One region of the Metabacillus sediminilitoris genome, then DNA from elsewhere that is predicted to be linked to it. Evidence: riboswitches for the same ligand, from Rfam matches in the RefSeq annotation. Region 1 holds a riboswitch; the other holds the start of a gene.
What was found. A riboswitch is a leader RNA that binds a small molecule or an ion and turns the genes downstream of it on or off. The one in region 1 is predicted to bind cyclic di-GMP.
Positions count from the first base shown of each region.

Region 1 (3,473 bases):
AAAATCCCGATATAAAAAAGAACGATTTTTAATATGAAAAACATGTTCTCCAATTTTCACGATACTTTCTTTCATATTTATTCTCCTTGGGTACTTGTTGATTTATGGTTGTATAGACCACTGAACAACAAGTTATAAATATATTACCATTTAGTTTTCTTTGGATCATATGGGTCATGTTTATAGTAATCTCCGTCACTTTTACCAGGATCACCTGAAACTGGACCATGCCCTTTATTCCAACTCTGTGATGTCTCAAAACGTATGGCTTGATGTGCTAAAACAAGTGGTCGCGACTCTTTTATTACCTGCTTTTCAGTCAAATTTCTCACCTTCCTAATCAGCCATTCTTTATAAAGAACAACAAAAAACTAATGTAATAGTGAACAAATAGTCTATTGGAACTATCTTATTCACTATTACATTATAAAGCGAAAAAGAGTTTATTAAAAGCTGATAATTTCGACATTAACTTGAGATATATGACAAAATTCGTATTTTAAAAAGAACAGAAGGGGATTAAGAAATTCAATGAATAGAACAAAACAAAAAAGCACAATCGGTGAAAAAATCACCAACCATGCCATTATTTATCATTATCATTCTGTAGCTTCCATTTATTAAATTCCAAAAACTCACGAAATTGCTCTTTTGAGACACCTGATTTCATCGCATCTTGTACAAGTTTTGTCCATTCAGAGTCAAGTTCCTTCGGATCTATATCATTTTCTTCATTTAGCAGAGTGTTAACAGATACACCAAGTACACCTGAAACTTTATCTAAAAATTGAACAGAAGGATTTGACTGGAGATTGCGTTCAATCGAACTTAAGTATGATTTTGCAACTCCTGCTCGCTCAGCTAGTTCAGATAGTGATAAATTTTTTTGCGTACGGTATTTTTTAATTCGTGGACCAATCACGTCAAGTCACCTTCCTTTGTTAGCATAAGTATAACATATAAAGAAGGTTTTAGTTTTATATGGAGAACAGAATTAAAAAAATTTACATTAATACGTAATCAATCTATAGCATTATTTAATTGTTGAGTGTGAGTTGCTTTTTGGGAGAAAAATTCTGTTATCTCGTCAACTGTAATCCCGACTTCAAGCGCTTCTAAAATTAACTCCACCCATTCATAATCAAGCTCCCCGTCATGTGTGATCTTTTCAACGATTTCCATATTCAACTATTCTCCTCCTAAAATACTAGCCTGTATTTCAGGCAGCCCAGCCATCATAGTATTCACTTTAGACCCGTGACTTTGCGTCCCTATTTTTCAATAAGTTTGCCCTTTAACTGATAGGAATGGCATTACCTGGTAATTTTATCTATCCAAAAGTCCTTTATGTACATCTAACTTTTTAACTATTCTTATTATAAAAAGGAATTTTCAGGAAGTGTGCAGAACGGTGTCGAGTGAAAAAATATTTTTATGAGTATATATATATATTGTGGATGTAACGATATATAGGTATTTGTGGCTATGTTTTACATATAAAAACACTTATTTAAATAGAGATTTAAATTATATTTTTTAAAGAGTAAATGCTATTTTTGTCGAACTATTTATACTTTTCAGTAAATTAAACAGAAGTGGAATCGATTGAAATTTCAACTCGAAGAAGACAAAGCAATTAGTCATTGCTTTGTCACACTACCCAAATATCGCCTTAGTCGTCAAATAAAATATCCCGCCATTTTGTATCGAAACACGAATCTCAGGTTCATATAGCTCCCGTAATGCTTCCTTCTCTAAATAATAGCAATCTGGCTTTTCCTCAATATCTTCATAAAAGTGATCTAAAAGCTTGAGATCCTCATTCCATCTTTGTCGTGCAGAATCTGCCCATGAATGATCTTGTGTTCGAATTGTTTGCTCAATAAAATTCTCAATTCGCTTTATCCCGCTTTGGGGTTTGATAAGTGGTGTCATATTAAAGCATAGATCCGGGATTTTTGGTGTTAGGTTAATCTTTTCTAGTTTGTCTTGAAAGTTTTCAACTAATGCTCCGCTTACAAGGTGTAGACCAATCGAGTAGAGATGATCTTTTTTCATATCACATTGATAGGAAACCATGATATTAACACCGAGCCATGGATGAAGGGGAACGTTTGCCCCAGTCGATTGAACTTTTTCGAATAAGCGAATATAGCTGCCAAGCTTTGTGGTTGATTGAAAGATTTGATGTAGACGAGGGGAGCCAAAATGCATAACTTCGCCCTTCAGGTCATTTGGAGCTTGCTGCTGATCAGTAATTAAGGTTAGTTTCATTGGGTTTGGGACACCATTTGTTTTTTCAAGGTAATGCCAATAGAAAGGTCTGTTCATTAACTCTTTGTCCATGTCAATTGTTAATTGAACCATCATGTAACCAGGTTTATTTTCGATAATGTCACAAGCATTTGCTGTAAAGAAATTTTCTAAGTAATTATGTATTTGCTCTTGTTGCATAAAAGGTCCACCTTTCATCAAGCATGTTAAGGATTTCCGCTTGCTGCTTTTCTTTGTTCCTGAGAATGATGTGCATAGTCAAGAATAGAAGTTAAGTTTTCCATTTTAATCTTCATTTCGCCATCACTTTTAGAATTGAGCAAAATGTCTTGGATGTGATCTTCGAAATTTTTAATTTCTAATTTTGTTAAAATTTCATCTAGTTCACCGATCACTTTTTCAAATAAATTAATTTTTTCATATAGTAACTTGAGAATGTGTTCTTCAACGGTATTTCTTGTTGCCATGTTGAAAATATGAACATCTTGTTCTTGTCCTAAGCGGTGAATACGACCGATCCGTTGTTCAAGTCTCATTGGATTCCATGGTAAATCATAGTTTATGATGTTGTGGCAAAATTGGAGGTTGATCCCTTCTCCGCCAGCTTCTGTTGCAATTAATACTTGTACACGATTTTTAAAGAGATCTTTCATCCAATCTTTTTTTCCGCGTTTGAAGCCACCGCGAAATGGTACAGATGTGATCCCGTTTTGCTGGAGAAACCATTGTAAATAAAATTGGGTGGCACGATATTCTGTGAAAATGATTACTTTATCATTTAATTTCTTAATAAGTTCAACAACCTTGAGTGCCTTTGTATTTTGTGTGACACCATCGATCGCCATCATAATATTTTTGATGACGTCATAAGATAAGATAGCTTCTTCACCCTCAGGACGATCAAGCATTTTCTTTAGTGTCATGTATACAGCTTCACGACTGCTGCATGCTTCACGTTGTAATGTCATAATTGAAAATGTATTTGCCGCATATTGAGAATGTGATTTTAATGCTGTGATTGTGTCATATAGATGCTGCTCAGTTTCTGAAAAATCAATAGGTATTGTCTCAACAACACGCTTCGGCCATTCGATTCCAGTATCTCCGCGACGATTTCGGATCATAACCTTGTTTACGAGCTCACGTAAATGTTCATGATCTTCCAATGAGCGATCTTTTGCAGAAAACGCTTCATTAAA
Region 1 covers NZ_CP046266.1:4,010,944-4,014,416, reverse strand. The annotation lists gene GMB29_RS19285 (hypothetical protein) at 1-75, opposite strand, end outside; gene GMB29_RS19280 (hypothetical protein) at 144-323, opposite strand; gene GMB29_RS19275 (helix-turn-helix domain-containing protein) at 587-922, opposite strand; gene GMB29_RS19270 (anti-repressor SinI family protein) at 1,021-1,182, opposite strand; cyclic di-GMP riboswitch class I at 1,220-1,302, opposite strand; gene GMB29_RS19265 (YqhG family protein) at 1,657-2,454, opposite strand; gene GMB29_RS19260 (DEAD/DEAH box helicase) at 2,481-3,473, opposite strand, start outside.

Region 2 (3,473 bases), 370 kb from region 1:
GTTGATGATTTTGTGAAAATATTAATTGAACCTGATAATGCATTATTAAAACAATATCAGGCATTAATTGAAACGGAAGGTATACAATTAGAATTTTCTGACGATGCTATTCGTAAGATAGCTGAAGTTGCATTCGAAGTCAATCAGAATACAGATAATATTGGAGCAAGAAGATTACATACGATTCTAGAGCGTCTTTTAGAAGACCTTTCTTTTGAAGCGCCTGATATTAATCTAGAAAATATCGTTATCACACCTCAATATGTTGAAGATAAGCTTGGGAAAATTTCAAAAAATAAAGATTTAAGTCAATATATTTTATAACATTTTAATATGCTACAGGAGGAAATAATTCATGCCACTATTACAAAAAACACGCAAAATTAACGCTATGCTCCAACGAGCGGCGGGAAAACCAGTAAATTTCAAAGAAATGGCAGAGACTTTAAGTGAAGTTATCACAGCTAATATTTTTGTAGTAAGTAGAAGAGGAAAATTACTTGGATTTGCAATAAATCAACGAATTGAGAGCGATCGAATGAAAAAGATGCTTGAAGATCGTCAATTCCCAGAAGAATATACAAATAGCCTATTTAATATTACAGAAACATCATCAAATATTAATTTTGAAAGTGAATATACAGCTTTTCCAGTAGAAAATCCTGAGTTATTTAAGAATGGTTTAACAACGATTGTACCTATTATTGGGGGCGGAGAGCGCCTTGGTACATTAATTTTAGCTAGAGTTGAAGAACAATTTGAAGATGAGGATTTGATTTTAGCTGAATATGGAGCAACTGTTGTCGGTATGGAAATACTTCGTGAAAAAGCGGAAGAAATTGAGGAAGAAGCTAGAAGTAAAGCTGTAGTTCAAATGGCTATTAGTTCTTTATCATATAGTGAATTAGAAGCAATTGAACACATCTTTGAAGAATTAAGCGGCAACGAAGGATTGCTAGTTGCAAGTAAAATTGCAGATCGCGTTGGGATTACTCGTTCTGTCATTGTCAATGCACTACGTAAACTAGAGAGTGCAGGTGTTATTGAATCTCGCTCGTTAGGTATGAAAGGAACATATATCAAAGTATTAAATGATAAGTTCCTAATGGAATTAGAAAAATTAAAATCAAATTAATCAAAAAAGCACTTCAAGTTAACTTGAAGTGCTTTTTTAATTCTGAAAATGGAAAAAAAATCATATGCAATATTGTCGAGAAATGTGATATCCTGATTTAGCATTGTAAATAAACAAATTATATAAATGAAAATTATTTTATATGTATATAGTTTTAGCAATAAATATGAATAGGCTAAAAACTTAATTTGCCGCACAATTTTTAGCAAAAAAATGAAATTACAAACCTTCGATAATAGCAACCCCTTCGAAAGAAGGATACGCAAAGCTGCGGACCTAAGGAGAATTTCTCTATGGTAGCCGGGTTACCGAAAAGGATTGGAAAAAGTCAAATATTCTATGTGAATATATAACTTTTGCCCACCAATCTTATTTGGTGGGTATTTTTTTGCTGTCATACATTTTATTTTAATAGGGAAAAAGTCCCTATTTTGAAAATAAAGAGAAAATCCGACTTTTTTTCTCTAAGTCTTCATAGACTTTAAGACTATTATTTCATACAATTAAGATAACAAATAGCATATTTCGACACTATACGATACGTGTGGATTTTTATTTTTGTGGGGGATACGATGAAATTATTTTCAAATACCATAAACCAATTAGAACAAGCAATAAATCAATCAACTACTAAACAAAAAGTGATATCAAACAACATAGCTAATGTTGACACCCCAAACTACAAAGCTCAAGATGTTCGTTTTAATCAATCTTTCAATAATGAGCTTCAAAAACTAAGTGCAAATAAAACAAATAATAAACATATTGATTTTGGAACAACAGGAAATGGATTCCAGATACTTACGAAAAAGAATTCTAATTACCAGCATAATGGGAACAATGTGGATATTGACCAAGAAATGACAGAGATTGCAAAAAATCAGATCCAATATAACGCACTAATTGATCGTTTAAGCAGTAAGTTTAATTCATTAAAAACAGTCATAAAAGGTGGAAATTAACAATGTCAATTTTTCAAGTGATTAATACATCTGCATCTGCACTAACAGCACAGCGTGTAAGAATGGATGTAATTTCATCAAATATGGCGAATATGGATTCGACAAGAGGAAAATTAGTTGATGGAGAATGGCAACCATATCGTAGGAAAATAGTTGTAACACAGCCACAGGGCGATCAATTTTCATCCTTTTTGAATAAGGCTATGGGCTCATCAGATGCTGATGGGGTAAAAGTAACGGAAATTGTCGAAGATGAAACACCGTTTGAACTGATATATGATCCAGACCATCCGGATGCAAATGAAGAGGGTTATGTAGCTATGCCAAATGTTGACCCATTAAAAGAGATGGTCGACTTGATCAGCAGCACAAGATCTTATGAAGCGAATGTTACAGCAATGAATGCAACTAAGGGAATGTTAATGAAAGCATTAGAAATAGGAAAATAAGGTGAATGAAATGATTAATAATGTAAATCCATTTAGTTTAACAACACAACCAATACAAGTACAACAAAAAACAAATGTATTAAATACTAATTCTAATACTAGTAAACCGAGTTTTGCAGATGCTTTAAAGAAGTCAATTGAACAAATTAATCAATCACAAATTGAATCAGATAAGATGACCGAGGCATTGGCAACCGGTAAAAATGTTGAATTACATGATGTCATGATATCTGCTCAAAAAGCGAGTGTGACGATGTCATTAGCGGTCGAGGTGCGAAATAAAGCGATCGAAGCTTATCAAGAAATGATGAGAATGCAAGTTTAGTAGTGCATTAAAGTTATGACGCAATGGTCACTACGCTAGCAAAGTCATCATAACCGGGGGACTTCATGGAATGAACGAAAAATTAATAGATATAAAAACTAAACTAAATGAATTGTGGCAAAGTAAAAGTAAAGTGCAAAAAACACTCATTATTACTGGTGCACTTTTATTTTTTGTGTTTGCAGGTTTATTAACATACTTTATGTCAAGACCTAACTTAGTTCCTTTATACTCTAACCTTTCACCAGCAGAGACTGGACAAATTAAAGAAACGCTTGATTCAAAAGGCATAGAGTCTGAAATTACAAACAATGGAGCAACAATATTAGTACCAAAAGAGCAAGTTGATACATTAATGGTCGAGCTTGCTGCTGAAGGAGTGCCAAATACAGGAACAATTGACTATTCTTACTTTGGTCAGGATTCTGGTTTTGGAATGACAGATAAAGAGTTTGATGTTATTAAGCTAAAAGCTACACAAACTGAACTGGCGAACTTAATGAAAGGAATCGAGGGAGTCAATGATGCCAATGTAATGATCACTCTTCCTGCTGAATCTGTTTTTGTAGGGGAACAGACAGAAGGAGCATCAGCATCAGTTG
Region 2 covers NZ_CP046266.1:3,643,381-3,646,853, reverse strand. The annotation lists gene hslU (ATP-dependent protease ATPase subunit HslU) at 1-324, shown strand, start outside; gene codY (GTP-sensing pleiotropic transcriptional regulator CodY) at 356-1,135, shown strand; cyclic di-GMP riboswitch class I at 1,363-1,448, shown strand; gene flgB (flagellar basal body rod protein FlgB) at 1,708-2,097, shown strand; gene flgC (flagellar basal body rod protein FlgC) at 2,100-2,546, shown strand; gene fliE (flagellar hook-basal body complex protein FliE) at 2,557-2,871, shown strand; gene fliF (flagellar basal-body MS-ring/collar protein FliF) at 2,942-3,473, shown strand, end outside.
Region 2: it holds a riboswitch for cyclic di-GMP, as region 1 does, so the genes downstream of both, flgB (flagellar basal body rod protein FlgB) here and GMB29_RS19270 (anti-repressor SinI family protein) in region 1, are expected to answer to the same signal.